Regions from separate parts of the Fictibacillus sp. B-59209 genome, predicted to be linked through region 1. Evidence: a T-box and tRNA genes for the amino acid it is inferred to sense, from the RefSeq annotation. Region 1 holds a T-box; the other holds one or more tRNA genes.
The links. The T-box of region 1 lies ahead of P4361_RS12010 (valine--tRNA ligase). A T-box ahead of a tRNA ligase gene usually reads a tRNA of that ligase, here a tRNA-Val.
Positions count from the first base shown of each region.

Region 2: it has a tRNA-Val gene. The T-box ahead of P4361_RS12010 (valine--tRNA ligase) is inferred to sense a tRNA for this amino acid. The anticodon was not compared.

Region 1 is NZ_JARMMC010000016.1:33,755-43,374, reverse strand. It holds gene ysxE (spore coat protein YsxE) at 1-567, shown strand, start outside; gene P4361_RS12015 (hypothetical protein) at 606-818, opposite strand; T-box leader at 997-1,245, shown strand; gene P4361_RS12010 (valine--tRNA ligase) at 1,291-3,939, shown strand; gene P4361_RS12005 (ATP-grasp domain-containing protein) at 3,959-4,834, opposite strand; gene P4361_RS12000 (ATP-grasp domain-containing protein) at 4,827-5,738, opposite strand; gene P4361_RS11995 (folylpolyglutamate synthase/dihydrofolate synthase family protein) at 5,824-7,128, shown strand; gene P4361_RS11990 (sensor domain-containing diguanylate cyclase) at 7,255-8,937, shown strand; gene P4361_RS11985 (hypothetical protein) at 8,971-9,620, opposite strand, start outside.
Region 2 is NZ_JARMMC010000018.1:393,763-403,382, forward strand. It holds gene P4361_RS14830 (MDR family MFS transporter) at 1-303, opposite strand, end outside; gene P4361_RS14835 (cation diffusion facilitator family transporter) at 296-1,189, opposite strand; gene P4361_RS14840 (glucose 1-dehydrogenase) at 1,278-2,021, opposite strand; gene P4361_RS14845 (zinc-binding alcohol dehydrogenase family protein) at 2,125-3,144, opposite strand; tRNA gene P4361_RS14850 (tRNA-Val) at 3,873-3,948, opposite strand; gene P4361_RS14855 (DUF6143 family protein) at 4,060-4,779, opposite strand; gene P4361_RS14860 (phosphatidylglycerophosphatase A) at 4,916-5,470, opposite strand; gene P4361_RS14865 (alpha/beta hydrolase) at 5,598-6,326, shown strand; gene P4361_RS14870 (2'-5' RNA ligase family protein) at 6,392-6,910, shown strand; gene P4361_RS14875 (GNAT family N-acetyltransferase) at 6,913-7,347, shown strand; gene P4361_RS14880 (DUF421 domain-containing protein) at 7,444-8,124, shown strand; gene P4361_RS14885 (hypothetical protein) at 8,181-8,540, opposite strand; gene P4361_RS14890 (hypothetical protein) at 8,606-9,499, opposite strand; gene P4361_RS14895 (hypothetical protein) at 9,619-9,620, opposite strand, start outside.

The DNA.
Region 1 (9,620 bases):
ATGCCGTACATGTCTCCTTTTGAGCTGACGTATTTAAGCCATTTTCACCACATGATGAAAATGGCGGAGGAAGCAAAACGCCGTTTGAAAGACTGGTATGATGCCTGCCATGCGGAAAAAAGGTATCGCAGTGCACTTTGCCACGGCAAACTATCACGAAATCATCTGTTATTCTCTCATCATGGGGAACCGCATCTCCTCAATTTTGAAAAAGCAGTGCTTGATACGCCTGTAAGAGATTTGGCGATCTTCTTCAGAAAAGCAGTACACCTTTCGAACTGGACGAGAGAAGAGGGCGGGAGGCTGCTCTCGCTGTATCAAAGGCACATTCCACTCCTCGAGGAGGAAAAAAGCCTCTTGGTCAGCTATATGAGCTATCCCGAACCAATCTTTAACTCCGTTGATTTATATCGTCATCAAAGGGAACGATACAGCCAAATCGAGTTTGTCCACCGTTTGGAAAAACGAATTTCAGCGATGAGGCACATCAGGGATTTCTGTGATCTGATCCTGACCCCGCCGCCGCCGGAACCGCTCGATATGAATGAAAATACTGATCACATATAGTAGCCTATATGTGATCTTTTTTTATTTTCCGCTTTTCTTTATAACACCTCATAGGAAAAGCAAAAGTGAAGAATGATTAAAATAAGCATGATTACAAAATCAATGCCGGAAGGGAACAGAATGGTACGGATGATCTGGAACACGATCAGAGGTATTGTAAATTGGCTTACGATATCCCTTGCTGTCCGAAGCCAATCGGGAACCTGAAATTTAAACGGCGTGCGGTTTCTTTTAAAATAACGTCTGGCCATAACTATCCTTCTTTCGTACATCTAGGTTGATATCATGGTATTCACCAGCCTGCCTATTCGTGAATATTGCCGGAATGCACATATTTCTTGTATAAGAATAGAATAATTGTTACAACAAATGGGAAAACTATTGACGTTTTCCTGTTTTACTAGTTAAAATAGAACCAATGAAATCATATAACTTGCTTTGAAAGGGAAGAGTACAACGACTGTCCTTAAAGAGAGGGAAATCAGATGGCTGAGAGATTTCCTAAGGAAACAGCGATGGAAGGTCGCCCTGGAGCAGCTTCTTTGAACAAAGGCAGACGGCCTTTCTAGAAGAAGACGGCGAAAAACCGTTATCCGGCAATGAGTGTGCAAAAGGCGTTTATTTCTGCTTTCTGCAAACAAAGGTGGTACCGCGAACAATGCTTCTTTCGTCCTTTGAGACGGAGGGGGCTTTTTTATTTGTATTGAGAAGGAGGAGACGTTCATGTCTACTGAAAAGCAAGAACTTACAATGCCAACGAAATATGATCCGAAGGCAACCGAAGATTCCTGGTATAAATATTGGGTGGACGGCAAATTTTTTGAGGCAACGGGTGATGAATCCAAAACGCCATATACCATTGTCATTCCGCCGCCGAACGTTACCGGCAAACTGCATCTTGGCCATGCATGGGATACAACACTTCAAGATATCCTGAGCCGAGCAAAAAGAATGCAGGGCTATGATGTACTTTGGCTTCCTGGAATGGACCATGCCGGAATCGCTACACAAGCTAAAGTTGAAGCAAGACTCCGTGAACAAGGCACTTCCCGCTACGATCTTGGCAGAGAAAAGTTCCTTGAGAAAGCCTGGGAGTGGAAGGAAGAGTATGCTGACTTTATCCGCAATCAATGGTCAAAGCTTGGACTTGGCCTCGATTACTCGCGTGAGCGTTTTACCCTTGATGAAGGTTTGTCTGATGCTGTTCGTGAAGTGTTTGTAACGCTTTACAACAAAGGACTGATTTACCGAGGCGAATACATCATCAACTGGGATCCGCAGACAAAAACAGCTCTTTCTGATATTGAAGTTATCCATCAGGATGTACAGGGTGCGTTCTACCATATGAGATACCCTCTTGCTGACGGATCCGGCCATATTGAAATCGCAACAACAAGGCCGGAAACGATGCTTGGTGATACCGCCATTGCCGTTCATCCGGAAGATGAGCGCTACAAGCATTTGATTGGCAAAAAAGCAATTCTCCCAATTGTCGGGCGCGAGATTGAGATTGTCGGGGACGACTATGTAGATATGGAATTTGGATCAGGTGCTGTAAAAATCACACCTGCTCATGACCCGAATGATTTTGAAATTGGAAACCGCCACAACCTTGAGCGTGTCCTTGTTATGGATGAAGGCGGAAAAATGAATGAAAATGCCGGAAAGTACCAAGGCATGGATCGCTTCGAATGCCGTAAACAAATTGTTCAAGACCTGGAAGATGCAGGAGTTCTTTTCAAGATCGAAGACCACATGCATTCCGTAGGGCACTCTGAGAGAAGTGGAGCAGTAGTTGAGCCTTATCTTTCCACACAATGGTTTGTTAAGATGAAGCCTTTGGCAGAAAAGGCGATCGAGCTTCAAAAAACAGAGGACAAAGTAAACTTTGTACCGGAGCGTTTTGAGAAAACGTATCTTCACTGGATTGAAAACATCCGTGACTGGTGTATTTCAAGACAGCTGTGGTGGGGGCACCGAATTCCTGCCTGGTACCATAAAGAAACAGGCGAAGTATACGTAGGCCACGAGGCGCCGAAAGATGAAGAAAACTGGGAGCAGGATACAGATGTATTGGATACATGGTTCTCATCCGCATTATGGCCGTTCTCCACAATGGGGTGGCCGGATGAAGAAGCGATTGATTTCAAGCGTTATTACCCGACCAATGCATTGGTTACCGGCTATGACATCATTTATTTCTGGGTAGCACGCATGATCTTCCAAGGCATGGAGTTTACAGAAAAAAGGCCGTTTAATGATGTATTGATCCACGGACTTGTACGTGATTCCGAAGGCCGTAAGATGAGTAAATCTCTTGGCAATGGTGTTGACCCGATGGATGTTATTGAAAAATACGGAGCGGATGCTCTTCGTTTCTTCCTATCCACAGGCAGCTCACCAGGAAACGATCTTCGTTTTTACTGGGAAAAGGTAGAATCTACTTGGAACTTTGCCAATAAGATTTGGAATGCTTCCCGATTTGCCCTTATGAACATGGACGGAATGAAAGTTGAGGAAATTGATCTTACTGGAGAGCTGAACCTGGCGGATAAATGGATTTTAACCCGTTTCAACGAAACCGCTGAAAATGTAACAAGGCTGATCGATACGTATGAATTTGGAGAAGTTGGCCGTCTCCTTTATAACTTTATCTGGGATGACTTGTGTGACTGGTATATCGAGATGGCGAAACTGCCGCTTTATGGAGAAGATGAAGCAGCAAAGAAAACGACTCGATCTGTATTGGCTTATGTCCTGGATCACACATTGAGACTGCTTCACCCGATCATGCCATTTATTACCGAGGAAATCTGGCAGCATCTTCCTCATGAGGGTGAATCCATCACAGTGGCTCAGTGGCCAGCGAAGCGTGAAGATCTTCATTTCCCGGAAGCCGCCAGAGATATGAATCTCGTAACGGAAATCATCCGTACAGTACGTAACATCCGTTCTGAGATGAACGTTGCACCGAGCAAACCGATCGAGCTTCAGATCAATGCCAAGAGTGAGGAAGTGCTGAACGCGCTTGAGGCAAACCGCAGCTATCTTGAAAAGTTCTGTAACCCAAGCACATTGACACTCGGAACAGATCTATCTGCACCGAATAAATCAATGAGTGCTGTACTTACCGGGGTTGAAATGTATCTGCCGCTTGAAGGATTGATTAATTTAGACGAAGAAATTCAGCGTCTTGAAAAAGAAGTTGAAAAATACAACAAAGAAGTCGAGCGTGTACAGAAGAAACTAAGCAACGAAGGCTTCATGAAGAAAGCGCCTGAAAAAGTAATCGAAGAAGAGCGTGCAAAAGAAAAGGACTATAGCGAAAAACGCGATAAAGTCCGCCAGCGCATTCAAGAACTGAAAGCATAAAAAGAAAGCCTGAAAGTGATCAGTCACTTTCAGGCTCTTTTATTTGTCCGGCGATGTGGGCCATATAGGTCCTAACGATGTTGATGTCTGATGTAGCACTTAACGTGCGGCTGCCCACCACGTCCTCCACTTCGTTAAAAATAAAAGAATCGTCTTTATCCAGTAAGAAGTCGATTCCGGCCATTCCCATCTCAAAATGGGACATTACTTTTTGAGCCAATACTTTTTGTTCCTCATTTAGATCGTAGAACTGAGCTTTTCCGCCGAGTGAAAAGTTCGCTCTGAAATCTTCGTCAGAACTTCGAAGGACTGCGCCGACGATCTGATCTCCGACGACAAATACCCGGACATCTCTTCCAGGATGAGCCGCAGGTTTTTGAATCACCCATTCTTGATGGGGATAGGTGGAAAGGGCCTCACGCAATTCTTGTTCGTCTGTTACAAGGTGGACCTGTGATCCGCCCCTTCCTGAAGATAACTTTGCAATTAAAGGAAAGTCAAAAGGCAAAGAATCAGGACGATATAAAGAAGGAGAGATGAAAAGGGTGTCCATCATGGGAATACCAGCCTCCGCCAGAAGCTGGTGTGTTCTTGCCTTATCATTGGCTACCCTGGAAACAAAAGAAGAGTTAAAGACTTTTACACCCAACTGTTCAAGCTGCTGAGAGAAGAGATGGTGAATCGTACGGACCACAGCAAACGCTGGCAAAGGGTCCTGACGCTTTTCGTAATAAATTGAAAGCTGATTTTTCGTTACACCAAATGCAAATCTTTCAGTGTATCGAAGTTCAAGGTCTAACCCGGCTGCTGCAGCCTCCTCTGTCATCCAGCTTATAAAGGAGGCATTCTTTTCAGCATCTTGTACACTGTAAATCAACCATCCCTTTTTATTCATGTGAGAGCCCTCTTTCTTTTAGATCATTGAGGATGAAATCCATCATATGCAGAGCTACATCAATTCCTGTACATTCATAAATGCTGCGGATATGAGCGTTGGAGTTGATCTCACAGACGAGGGGAGAGCCATCATTGCCAAACAGCAGGTCGACTCCAGCAAATGATGTCCCTGTAACTTCCGCACAGACTGCCGCCAGATCGATTTGTTCTTTGGTCGGTGTATAAGGCTTTGTTTTTCCGCCGAAACTGACATTTGCCCGGAAATCTGTCTCGGATTTTCTCAGCATGGAAGCAACAGCCTTGCCGCCTACGATATTGATGCGTACATCCCGTCCGTAGCTGGACTTGATCAATTCCTGGAATACATATTCGGTGTTTTTTAGAGATTTCATCAGGTCAAGCAGTTCCGGTTCATTTTCTACTAGGTGAACCTGCATACCAAACGATCCGTAGGCTTCTTTAATAACCATCGGAAAGCCGATTTCCTTTGCAATAGCAGAATAATGGCTTTCATCATGAAGGTCTCCAAATACTTTTGGTGCTATAATGGTTTTTGGAAAAAGGATTCCGCGGTCTGCGAGGGTTTGGTACATTCTCGACTTGTTGTCGCAGATTTCAATGGAATCGGCAGAATTATATAGTGGAATACCTAATTTTTCGAGTTGTTTGGCAAGGAAGATATCCTTGTCTCCAAAGATCACAAAATCAGGAGAGCTATTTTTATAGCTTCCAGAAATCATAGATTTTCCGTTCTTAAATGTAACGAGCAGGTCATTGTTTTTAATGATGGTGGGCTTAATGCCTTTTTTTTCAGCCGCTTTGGCCGTCCACTCGGCAAAGTCCATGAATTTTTTTTGGTGCAGGTTTCCGTTATAGATGATCCAGCAGGATGGTTGTGCCATTGTTGTCCTCCGTCCGTGTTACAAATACTATACCGTTATTTTATCGTTCCCAAGAATATATCACAATACGAAAGGGGAAGCGTGGATGTTTACATCTTATGAAGACATCAACCATGAACTGGAACTGACAGATGCAGGAGAGATGAAGATGGGCCTCGAACGCATGATGGCAATCCTTCAGAAACTCGGTAATCCGGAGAAAACCTTGCGCTGCATCCATGTGGCAGGAACGAATGGGAAGGGTTCTACCATCCAGATGATTCAAGCCATTCTCCGTGAACAAGGATATTCTGTAGGCACATTTACGTCTCCTTTTCTAGTTAACGTCAGAGAACATATTCAGCTCGATGGTAAATGGATTACAGATAAGGAATTGGAAAGAATCATAGAGAAGATGAAGCCTCTTGTCAGGGACGTGGAAAACGAAGGATTAGGCAGCCTGTCCGAGTTTGAGGCGGTGACAGTTGCTGCTTATGTTTTTTTCAGCCAGCGTGCACCGGATTTTTGCCTAGTAGAATCCGGACTTGGAGGACGGACCGATTCAACGAACGTGATCGTGCCTTTGCTTTCTATCATTACCAGCATTGGCTACGACCATATGAATCTTCTTGGCTCAAGCCTTTCAGAGATCGCCCATCATAAAGCGGGGATCATCAAGCCTTCTGTTCCTGTCATTACAGGTGCTGATCAGACTGAGGCTCTGTCTGTAATTGAAAAAACAGCCAAGGACAATCACTCGAAATGCTACAGACTGGGTAAAGAAATGTACACGGAGCGTATAAAGGCGTCAGAAGGGAATGAGATATTTTCCTATAGATCACCTTATTCAAACCGAACACTTATGGAAATTACCATGCCAGGAAAGCACCAAGTCAGCAATGCGGGATTAGCTTTAATGGCAATGGATCTCCTGAAATATGAGATAGGGTGGGTGATCGATGAGGAATCTATCACCAGTGGAATAAAAAAGGCGAAGTGGGCTGGCCGATTTGAGGTTGTAAACGACCGCCCAAAAATAATTTTGGATGGAGCCCACAATCCCGAGGGCATCCTGGCCTTAACGGAAACGTTAAAAAGCCATTTTCCCGGAAAAGCCATTCATGTGCTGTTTGCTGCATTAAGGGATAAAGACACTGGAAGCATGCTCAAACCGTTGGAGGAGATCAGTTCATCCATGATGTTTACTTCGTTTGAGCATCATCGAGCGGACAGTGCCCAATCCTTGTATGAAAAAAGTACTATGAAAAAAAAGCAATATGATGAGAATTTTGAGACCGCTCTTATGAATTTTCTTGAAACAGGTAATGAGCAAGATATCCTGCTAATCACAGGCTCCCTCTACTTTATTGGGGCGTGCAAGAAATTTTTAAAGAAAATAATTGGTAAGTAATTGAAATTTTCCAAACTTTTGTTACAATAAGTAGATAATAGTATTTACCTAGCTGTATGCAGGGTATAGAACTTTTGGCTCATGAAGGGGGACCGAGGGAACATGGATAAAAAAAGGCGGCTTGTTATGTGGATAGTATGGGTTATATTCTATCCAGCAGCAATTTGGACAGGCTACTCCCTGAATGATTTTCCTGCATCCATTTCTTTTTTTGATATTTCGGTATTAACGGTACTCACCGTGGTCGTTTCACTTTTCCCGATCAGAGTATTAAACTCCAATATTTCGCTTATTACCGGCATCTCGCTAGCGATTTTCCTTTACTATGGATTATTTCTCTCCCTGATCATCACTCAGATTGCTGTATTCTCATTAACTCTTAAGGTGTATTTCAGTACGAATGAGCATTATCGGTATTTAACCAATACATTGATGTTTGCCTGGATATCGGTAGGATCCGGCATCATATTTGAGCTGCTCGGGGGGCATACCGGCCCATACGACCTTAACAAAGGATTTTATTTAATACCGATTGCCGGATACATATTGGCACATTTCTTATTGAACCATCTCTTTTTATATGTGGTAAGAACATATGCGTTTGCACAAAAAGTTCGTTTTATTGAAAAAGATCTTTGGGTCGATATTATTTTTGAGATGCTGGTCATTCCTGTCGGCGTACTCCTTTATGTTCTCTATTCGCAGATTGGTACACCGGCCATTTTTTACGTGGGTTTTCCATTTTTAAGCCTGTCCATCATCATCAACTTGTACCATGCGAGCCAGCAGGTCAATGATCTCCTGCAAAAATCCAGTGAGATCGGCCAGCAGCTGTCTGAGCATCTGCAAGTAAATGACATACTGGATGTGTTCATTGATAAGCTGACTTCGTTTATTTTGGTCGATGGTGCTTATATCTTTGATGCAGAGTCCGGAGAATATTTTAAACTCATCCGGAAATACGAGAAAAATGAGGGCATGATCAAACATGATATTAAACTCCTCCGTACAGAAGGGGTGAGCGGAAAAGTTTGGGCAACTGGGAAGAGTATACTCTACTCATCAAAAAAACAATGGAGAGATACTTCTGAGAGCCATTTTAACGGGCACGGAGAATCTATTATTTCCGTTCCGATGATTCGAAGCCAGAAAATTGTTGGTGTCATTACGTTTATGAACCAGAAGAAAAAAACGTTTCAAAAACACCATCTGATGATTATGGAAATTCTGGCCAACTATTTAGCGGTAGCCATCGATAATGCAAAAAATTATGAAACAACAAAGCTCAAAAGCGAGCAATGCCCTTTGACGGGACTCTTTAATTACCGATATTTTGAGAATCTCCTCTCTCAAATGTATGATGAGTTTAATTATTTTCAGCGGGAGTTTTCTGTCATCCTTATGGACATTGACCATTTTAAAAAGGTTAACGATACATATGGACATCAAAGCGGTAACGAAGTGTTAATTCAATTGGCACGCCGTCTCGAACAATACATTGGGGAAAACGGCACAGTGGCAAGATATGGGGGAGAAGAATTCGTCATCATGCTTCCTCATACGAATGAGATGACTTGCTATCGCGTCGCAGAAGAACTGCGGAGCATTATATCCCTGCATCCGTTTCTCATTAAAGATGATCTAAAAGACAAACGCCATCATCAAATCTACATTACCGCCAGCATCGGTATTTCTACTGCTCCACTTCAGGGCGAAGATCCGCTCACTCTCCTGCGCAATGCAGACCGCGCCATGTACACCGGCGCCAAACAGCAGGGCAGGAACAAGGTTGCGAGGTATGTAGGATAGCCAAAAGGCCTTCTCATCGGAGAAGGCCTTTTTTTATTTCATATGAGGTTCAGCGATTGCAGGCTCATCAAGATCTGTAATCATCGGTTCGGATTCTTTAAGGTTGGCGTATGTTTCAATGATATCCGGATCGTAATTGATTTTTAACCGTGATAAGTTAATATCACTGGATTTTATGAGAGCTTCTTGGCCCTGGTTAGCGTACTTTCCAGCCAGTGCATTCAAAATGATTTTCCTTGCCGACAAGCCTCCATCTATAGAAATGTTTGATCCTACCCCATACATTTCAATATCTCTCTCGGAATAAAAAAATCCTTTTAAGTAGCTTGGATTATCATCGTATAGACTGTTGTTTTGAATATTAATATCTCCTTTGCTGAAAACAATCAAGGAACCAGGAGGTTTTAAAGATTCATTTAAACCATTTAATGTTGAATACTCAATGGTTGTTTTTCCGGTTACATAGATGAGTGATGCAAACTGTCCATTTACATTATTAATGGTTAAGTCACCGTCAACAAAAATAGGACCTCTGATTTGAATAGTTGGATAAGTATTAGGATTATTTGAAGCACTTTTTGACCCAATCTCTAAATCCCCTCCAATATAAGCTCCATTTGTAAACTCTAATCTGGAGATTTTATTGCTTTGTCCAGTGATCTCGGTATTGCCTGGAAAAGAAA
Region 2 (9,620 bases), on a different contig from region 1:
CAATGAACCGATTAAAAAAACAATAATTCCAATAATAAAAACAGGTTTCCGTCCGTATAAATCAGACAATTTGCCATAAATAAGGATGGTCACCGACTGCATGAGCAGATAAGCAGAGAAAACCCAGCTATATAATGCAAAACCACCCAGGTCCCCTACGATTCCCGGCATAGCTGTTGAAACAATGGTTCCTTCAATCGCTGCCATAAACATGGCGATGATCACCGACGCAAGGACCAATGGCCTTATTGTCTGCCTCTCTTCTTTCCTGTCAGGTACAGTCTGCCTGAAACTCTCATTCATTTCTCTCTACCTCTTTCTTCATCTCATGCGGCTCTACATGAACAGATATGCTTCCCACTTTATACGCCTGCTTGAGCATTGCTTCAATATTCTCAGTGATCTCGTGGCTTTCAATGACATTCAGCGAAGGATTTACATGGATGGTTACATCAATAATAGCAGAACTCCCATGATTTCTTGCTTTTAAGTCTGTTACTTGCTTTACACCAATTACCTGCAAGATCTTTTTTTCCATCTCTTTTCCTTCTTCATAATCAAATCCGTCCGAAAGATTATGTGAGGTTTCGTAAAAAATATCCCAGCCGGTTTTGATGATCATTAGTGCCACAAGCACAGCAGCAAGAGGATCCAGCCACACAATGCCAAATTGAGCTCCGAATATGCCAACAGCCGCTCCAATGCTTACGAACGCATCGGAGCGGTTATCAAGGGCTGCCGCCTTTAACCCTTGGCTGTCTGTTTTTCTTGCAAGTTTAATGTTATAACGGTAGACCGCAAGCATAACAAACGCTGAAACAATGGCAGTAAACCCGGCTATGGTTGATGGAGGCTTTATTTTAAATTCCACGATACTCTTTACTGCAGAAATAAAAACTTCAAGCCCGATAACCACCATTATAAAGGATGCAATCATGGATGCAATGGTCTCAGCACGAAGATGTCCATAAGGATGGTCACGGTCCGCGGGTTTCCTTGAAATTTTCAAACCGACCAGAACTGCGACGGAGGCCAAAATGTCCGTTGAGTTATTTAATCCATCTGCAACCAAAGCTTCAGAGGAATAGAACCAGCCAACCCCGAGCTTCAGCAGGGATAGGACGATGTATGCCGATAAACTGAGATATACCCCTCTCTCAACTTTACTCTGTGTCTTTTCAGCTGGCACAGCCTCTCACCCTCTTATTCTTCATTCACCTAAAAAAGGCTACGTATAGCATTCCTTAACTGGATGAATTCATCCGTTCGGTTCTATCTTAATGGTGATAGATCATCTTTCTTGTCATTCCTCCATCGATCACCAGGTTCTCACCATTAATAAAGTTATTATCAGGGGCTGTTAAATATAAACAGGCGCTAGAGATATCCGATGGTTTTCCAACCCTCTTTGACCAATGCTGCTGATGGTCAACATCTCTTAAACCTTCATAGTCTTGAGTTTCAATCCAACCTGGGCTGATGGCGTTAACCGTAATGCCATGTTCGCTGAACGAAGCGGCCAATGCATGAGTGAGAGCTGTAATACCGCCTTTTGTTGCCGCGTATGCCTCACTGTTAGGTTCTGACATGGACGCTCTGGTCGATGCGATATTGACGATGGAGCCTCCCCCAGTTTCTTTCATCTGTTTCGCGGCTTCCCGCGAACATAGAAATACACTTCGAAGATTGGTTTGAATGACATTATCCCATTCTTCCACGTCCAAATCGAACGGAGACTTCCAAATCCCTTTGCCGGCATTATTGATCAGAATATCAACTGGCCCAAATTCCCTTTTTGTCTGCCCCATAAGTGAGATAATATCTTCAGGCTTGCGTACATCTGTTGGAATAAAGAGAGCTTTTCCTTCATTGGACTGTATCTTTTCCAAAGTCTCTTTTGCTTCCATTTCCTTTTGGTCAGCCAGCACCACTTTTGCTCCCGCAGCCGCAAAATCAATGGCAATTTGCCTGCCAATTCCCTGTCCTGCTCCAGTAACGATGACAACTTTATTCTTAAACACCTGCATCATCCTTTCATCTTCATTTACTATAAATTAGATTTTTAAAATATTCCCTTCTCACAGCTTAAAAAAACAAAAAAATAAACCCGTCTAACTGAAGGGTTTATTCATTGCGGCTTACTACTACTTTTCCTATCGTCTTACCGGATTCTAATTTCGAATGTGCTTCTCTCATCGTTTCTGCATCGATCGGTTGAAGTGTTTCCGTTAATGTTGCCTTTAATATCCCTTCATCGAACATGTTGGCCATATCTGTCAGGATCTCATGCTGCCTTTTCATATCCTCCGTTTCAAAGAGCGATCTCGTGAACATGAATTCCATGACAAACGTTACACTCTTCTGCTGAAGTAAGCTTATGTTCAGTGGTGTTTTCGTTTCTACAATCGAACAAATCTTACCTTGGGGAGCAATTGCTTCCATCATACTTTCCCAATGCTGATTTGTACTGTTCAGACAAAATATGTAATCCACTTCAGACATCCCTATTTTTTTCAGCTGCGGTAAAAAGTCCTCATAATGGCTGATTGTATAGTCCGCTCCATGTGTTTTAGCCCAGACTTCGGTCTCTGCTCGTGAGGCGGTCCCAACCACGGTCAATCCTGCCCAACTTGCAAGCTGAAGCGCAATAGAACCTACTCCACCGGCTGCACCTATAATTAATATGGATCGACCTTTATTTTTATCCTTCTTCATAGCAATACCGAGGCGTTCAAATAAACCTTCCCAGGCTGTAAGACTTGTGAGCGGCATTGCGGCAGCTTCTTCAAAGCTGAACGTTTTTGGTTTATGGGCCGCAATACGTTCATCCACAAGATGGAATTCACTATTTCCTCCTGGTCTACCAATGGAACCAGCGTAGTATACTTCATCTCCAGCTTTGAACATACTTACTCCAGAACCCGTCGCTTCCACTATGCCCGAAACATCCCAGCCAAGAATTTTCGGTTCCTTTTCTATGGCGTTTTTCGGGCTGCGCACTTTCGTATCAACGGGATTAACAGAGATTGCTTTTACTTTTACGAGAAGATCTCTTTTACCTGGAGTTGGTTTATCAATTTCTACATCTAACAGACTCTCAGGATTATCAATCGGTAAATACTTATACAAACCTACCGCCTTCATTTTTCCCCTCAAAACTATCATCCTTTCTTTCTGTTTATGTTTCCCTCAACGATACAGAAAAAAACAGCGGGACACCATTAAAAAAGACTGGTTAAACGAAAAAAAGAAGCTGAAAAGCCCTTTAAGGTCAGCTTCTTTTATGTTTACCAACGTGTATTTGTCCAAATTTTGCTGCCCGTCCAAACCAACAATGATCGGAACGCATAAACTATGACAAGTACAAGTTCTAATTTTTAAGAAGGTGGTTGAAAAATGAATTCCTCAAAACATTCACAAACTTGTAAACGATTTAAACACCTTAAATCGGGAAACAAAGTGACTGTTCGTTTACATGATACATCGGTTCAAATTACCTTTAGACATTATGACTCTAATAAGGGTCTTGTTACGGGAGAGATTGCTGATGGGAGTATTGTAAAATTTAATTGCTGTGACGTAAACTCTATCAAAAAGACTCCGTCTCAGAATTGGTTCATTGAAGGGCGAACCTGAAGTTATTGCGATCATGAAGGTTCTCGTGCTTAGGTAGACCAACTTGGCACTAACAAAAATGGCAGAGAATATCACGAAAGGACAGCTGAAATTAGCTGTCCTTTTGACATTCGATTTTACGAAAAGACGGTTATCGTTTTTCCTTTAACGTGTTTCGATTTATTGTAGTATAAAAATTTCAATACTCTGTAATACAAAAAAAACCTTGAAAATCAAGGACTTTGAATAAACTGTTATGGTGACCCGAGAGGGGTTCGAACCCCCGACCTCTACCCTGTCAAGGTAGCGCTCTCCCAGCTGAGCTATCGGATCAATTGATTATGTATCGGACAAATAGAAGTATACCTCATTTTTCACTTAGTTTGCAACTGCTTTTTTAAAATTAATAAAAAGACCCTAAAAAAGGGCCTAATTTGTAAACCATCACTTTTCTTCCCATTCAAAAGCTACAGTAGATTTCAGGCTGCTGTCATCGCATGTAGAAGTAAGGAAAACCATTACATTTGTTCTTGATGCGATGACCCACAATCCATCCAGATCAACGGTAATACTTTTGTATGGAGGAATGATTCTGGATGCTGCTAAAACTCCGTTCACTGGAGAGTTAGGAAGCGAACCAAACTGAATCTGTCCTTTTGGCCGGGCGGATGGAGTCTTTGACAAGTCTGCAGGAGTAACATTTCCTGACATTCTTCCATTGAACGGCAGCGTTGGCTTAAAATAGATTTGAGCGTTTATCGGGCTGCACGTCATATTGGAGATGGTGATTCGCTGTAACGCCAGATCTACACCTGAACCTTCCGGATTAACGAGGGCCGCCCACACGTTCTCTCCTGGAGGACATGGGCAGACGGAAAGCGTCTCTGTGATCCCTAGAAAATTGTTGGCTTTCGTCACCTCTGCCGGACTTACTTCTGTCGGCTTTTCTTCTTTAAGGTATTTCATTTGGGGGCTGAACGGGATATTTACATTCATATTAGGACTTACCGGATAATTCATATTGGGGCTGACAGGATAATTCATGTTTGGGCTTATGTTAGGGTTCGGATAATTCATATTGGGATTCACGTTTGGGTTCCCATAGTTGCCTTGCCCATAGCCGTAACCCGCCCCAGGACCATACGGGTACATTCTATTTTGCATATGCATTTTCCCTTCTATAAAGTTTACACATTACTACCATATGTAGATAAGCTATACTTGGTCCTTCAATTTGTAAAAATGGGTCAAAGCTGTGGTTGACGAAGAAAAGCTGCCCCAGTATAGAGGCAGCTTTTCTTCATCCTATCTTTTCTTCTTGATCATGCTGTTCCAGTTCTTGCTTTGAAAGTCTTTCCTCCTGATCTCTGAGACGGTGCGCCAGCCTGCTGGAAGCATTCGCTGCAATGCTTGCAACGAGGTCGTCCAGAAACGTATGGATGCCTTCGGATGTTTTCGTATCCAGCTTTCGAATGATACCCATTTTATATTTATCAAGGTGTCCAAACGTCGTAACCGCAATACTCCCATATCCAAAGACTGCTCCAAGGGCAATCGTTTCATCTACACCAAATAATCCTTCATCCATCTCCACAATGGATTGCAATGGCTCAGAGAGCATCCTTCTTTCTGCTAATTTATCGAGCTCAATTCCAACCAATAAAGCATGCTGGATCTCTCGTTTTGTTAACACGGCATCAACACTTTCAATACATTCTGTCATCGTTAATTGAGGAGAAAAGGGAGACTGCATTTCAAACACAATTTCAGCGATTTCCGGAATCGTTACACCCCGCTCTGCAAGCAGGGCTCTGGCTGCAGACTCAACATCACGGCTATGGACTCGTTTTGCCATTGGGCTCACCTCTGTATTTTCCTTGGATTTTTCCCAAATAATACTTATATCTTGATTACATTATACCACTGTATGATAGAATGGAACGGATACAATGAAAGCGCTGTTTTTAGATAGGAGAATTTTTATGCCCACTTTTCAAGGAACCGTCTATGAAGAAACCATACATAGTAAAGAACTTAATGAAGAAATTCCTTTATTGATCTATTTGCCTCCAGCGTTTACCACACTAAAAAAATATCCTGTATTGATCGCACAGGACGGACCTGATTATTTTCAGCTCGGACGGCTTGCATCTACAGCGGATGATATGATTCAGGCGAATGAGATCGAGGAAATGATCATCATCGGTATTTCCCATAAACGCGGAGAGGACAGGCATCATAAATATCACCCAAAAGGAGAAAAACATAACGCTTATATTCGTTTCATGTCACTGGATCTGCCTTCCTATGTTCAAGAGAAGTTTAATACTTACTTATTGGGATCCGGGATGTGCCTTCTCGGAGACTCGCTTGGAGGCTATGTATCCCTCAGATGCGGGATATCTTTTCCCCGTACTTTCGGCAAGCTGATCGTACAGTCTCCGTACGTTGAGCAGCAAATCTTGAACGATGTCCGCTCTTTCACTGGGTATGAACTGCTGACGCTCTATCATTCCGTCGGAAAAGAAGAAAGCCGCTTTGAATCTGTTGATGGCTTTATAAAAGATTTTTTATCGCCGAACCGTGAACTTTCGGACTGGTTTATGAACAAAGGATTTGATTATTATTATGAAGAATTTGAAGGAAGTCATCTATGGTCAGACTGGCAAGTAAACCTTAGGCCTGCTTTAAAATTTATCTACGGAAAATAATTCGATTTGTGAAGTTGTAAGAATTTTTGATATACTAATTCAAAAGATAAGGGAGGAAGTTTTCAATGAAATACGGTATTGCTATATTCCCATCAGAAGAACTCAAAGATAAAATAAATTCTTACCGCAAACGCTATGATCCTCATTATTCTATCATTGCACCGCATATTACACTCAAAGATCCATTTGAAGCCAACGATGCAGAAATCGAAGAAATCGTTGAATATATCGAAACAGTCGCCAAGAATATTCCTCCGATCAATATTCATATCACCCGAGCAAGTTCTTTTCATCCTGTCAACAATGTTATTTACTTGAAAGTGGATAACAATGATGAACTAAACTCCTTGCACGAGCTTCTCTATGAAGGGCCGCTCGAACACGAACATCCGTATAATTTCGTTCCTCATCTCACCTTAGCCCAAAAGCTTTCTGACGTGGAGCATGCGGATGTGCTGGAACGGTTAAAAATGGTGGAAGCAGAATACCAAGAAACCGTAACAGAATTTCATTTGTTAAAAATGGATGAAGAATCTGACCGCTGGAAAGTCTACAAGACTTTTGCGCTCGGGAAGGATGTTTAATTTTGGAAGTAAAAGTACTAACAACGGAAGATCCATCTTACAAGGACGCTTTATTCGTTCGAAAACAGGTTTTTGTAAATGAACAGAACGTCTCCGAGCAAGAAGAGATTGACTCGCATGAAAATAAATCTGCCCATTTTGTCCTTTACGATGACCGTCGTGAACCAATTGGCGCAGGCCGTTTACGCCCGATAGAAGGCGGAGGGAAAATTGAAAGAGTCTGTATTCTGGCCAGCCGCCGTAAACAGGGGCTCGGCGAGTTGCTGATGAAAAAGATGGAACAGGCAGCCAAACAGTCCGGTTATCCATCCCTTACATTATATGCACAGGTCCATGCAGAGGATTTCTATAAAAAATTAGGATATGCTACAACTTCAAAAGAACCCTTTCTAGACGCCAATATTTGGCATGTTGCCATGAATAAAGCATTGAACTGATCTTGAGTCAGTTTGATGCTTTTTTATGTTTACGATCGGTTTATTTTGGACAAACAGGAGAACACTAACTTTAACTTCGCACCAGTGGGGGCTGTCATGAGGCTTGGTACAATTACAATTGAAATGATCATTGGTTTTTTTGCTCTTTTCTTTTTAACTAAATTATTAGGAAAAACACAATTATCACAGCTTACACCTTTCGACTTTATTTCAGCTCTTATCCTCGGAGAACTTGTCGGAAATGCGATGTATGACCCTGATGTGCACATTTGGATGATCTTATTTGCGATTAGCGTATGGGGAGTACTTATGTATTCATTGGAGATGCTGACACAAAAATCAATTACGCTGCGTAAGGTTCTCGAAGGTTCTCCTTCTATCATCGTCCGAAAAGGCATCATTGACCGTAAACAGCTGAAGAAGAACAAGCTTGATATCAACCAGCTTCAGGATCTCATCCGGCAGAAAGGCCATTTTAGCATGAGAGAAATAGAATATGCCATTCTGGAGACGAACGGTTCCATTTCTGTACTCCCTAAATCCAATGTACAGCCGGTCACCCGCAAAGACTTAAAGCTTCATGAAGTTGAGGTTACACTTCCTGTCACTTTGATCCTGGATGGTAAAATTATTCATGACAATTTAAATACAGCGGGAGTTGATGAGGAGTGGCTGAGGGCACAGCTTTTAAAAAGAAAAATAAACTCCGCTCAAGATGTTCTCTATGCGGAATGGAAAAAGGGACATGAACTGCTAGTAATGAAAGAAAAGGACTAATTGTTTTTTGTAAAGCAAAAAAGAACACTTTGCGTGTTCTTTTTTTGTTTGCATGCTTAGATCCAGGAACCGCCACAGCCGCAATCTTTATGCTTTTTATGCTTTTTATGCTTTTTATGCTTCTTTTTAAAGCAAATATAGCTTGAAGAAGATTCGTGTTTTTTGAAGCTGGATTCTGACTTAAAATGTTTGGAACAGGATGAAGAAGATTCTTTCTTTTTGCCGTGGGAACTGGAAGATTCATGTTTTTTACAGCTGGAAGATTCTTTCTTCTTAGGAGAATATACGTGATCTGGAGTCCATGTTTCTTTATAGTCGTACTTCTTCTTTTTTTCTTCAACTACGATCACTTTCTCTGCTTTAATAAAAACTTTATCTGCTTTGATCACTTTCTTTTTCTTTTTCTCGCAAGACATACACTAACCTCCTCTATAATTCCCATAGTATGCAAGATTATAGAGAAGGGACATAGGCTTAATTATCAAAAATTGATAGAAATATGATTGGCCGCTTTTACTTTATATTGCTGTTTATTGAAGAAAACAAAGGCTTCAACCGTTAGATTGCCTATGATTTCTTTCTTAAATGGAATCTGATAGTCTTGTATCACGGATTTCTCACCAGGTTCTATCGTCATTTCTCTTATCGGGCAGATCCAGATTTCTCCGCGCTCTTTCGCTTCTTGCGCCCAGTCGTTGTCGATAAACATCCAATGAAAGTTCGCGAGGTTGTCTTGATTAACCTCATGATTTTCACTGGAGTAAATCTTCCCTTTTAAGACGTTGGCTTCACCTGGATTGAAGCGCAGACAAACAGATGGATTCTGAAGTGTAATTAATCCTGTGTTTTCAATGATAAATGATCCCTTAATAAAGCCTGATTGATTTTCATTCATGATGATGGAGTAATCAAACAGGCAGAGACACTCATAATCCTTCTTAACGAAAATATTCTCTTCTTCGTCTTCCTCTGCTTTCTTCATAAAGGGATCAGGCCTTCCTTGAAGTGAAAGCTTTTTTTCTAATGCCCTTATTTTTTGCTGGCTGAGATCCAGTTTGTTCTCCTTATCGTTAATCTCCTTTTGCACTTCAGCCAGCAATGCCTCATAATCCGCTGCTCTTTTGTCATAATCAATGCTTTTGGCTTGCCCCAGCTCATTTTTCAAGTGTGCGACCTCTTCTGTCAGCCGCACCCGTTCAGCTTCAAGTGCCTGTATCGTTGTATCTTTTGAAGAATCCGCTGCTTCTTTTTCAAGTTTTTCAATAAGTTCCTCTGCAAACACTAATTTTTTTTCCAACTCTAAAGACTTTTCCTGATAAAACTGGGCCCGAGCGATAAGACGGTCATAGCTTAACCGTTCTTTTTGAGAATGCATACGTGTCCCCCCCTAAATAGGCTCCCATCTTTTATCTTATGTAGGCTTCACTGATTCGTTCACTTTTTAAAGAAAAAAGAGCAGGATGGTTCCCTGCTCTTTTATTGCGCTTAAGGATATT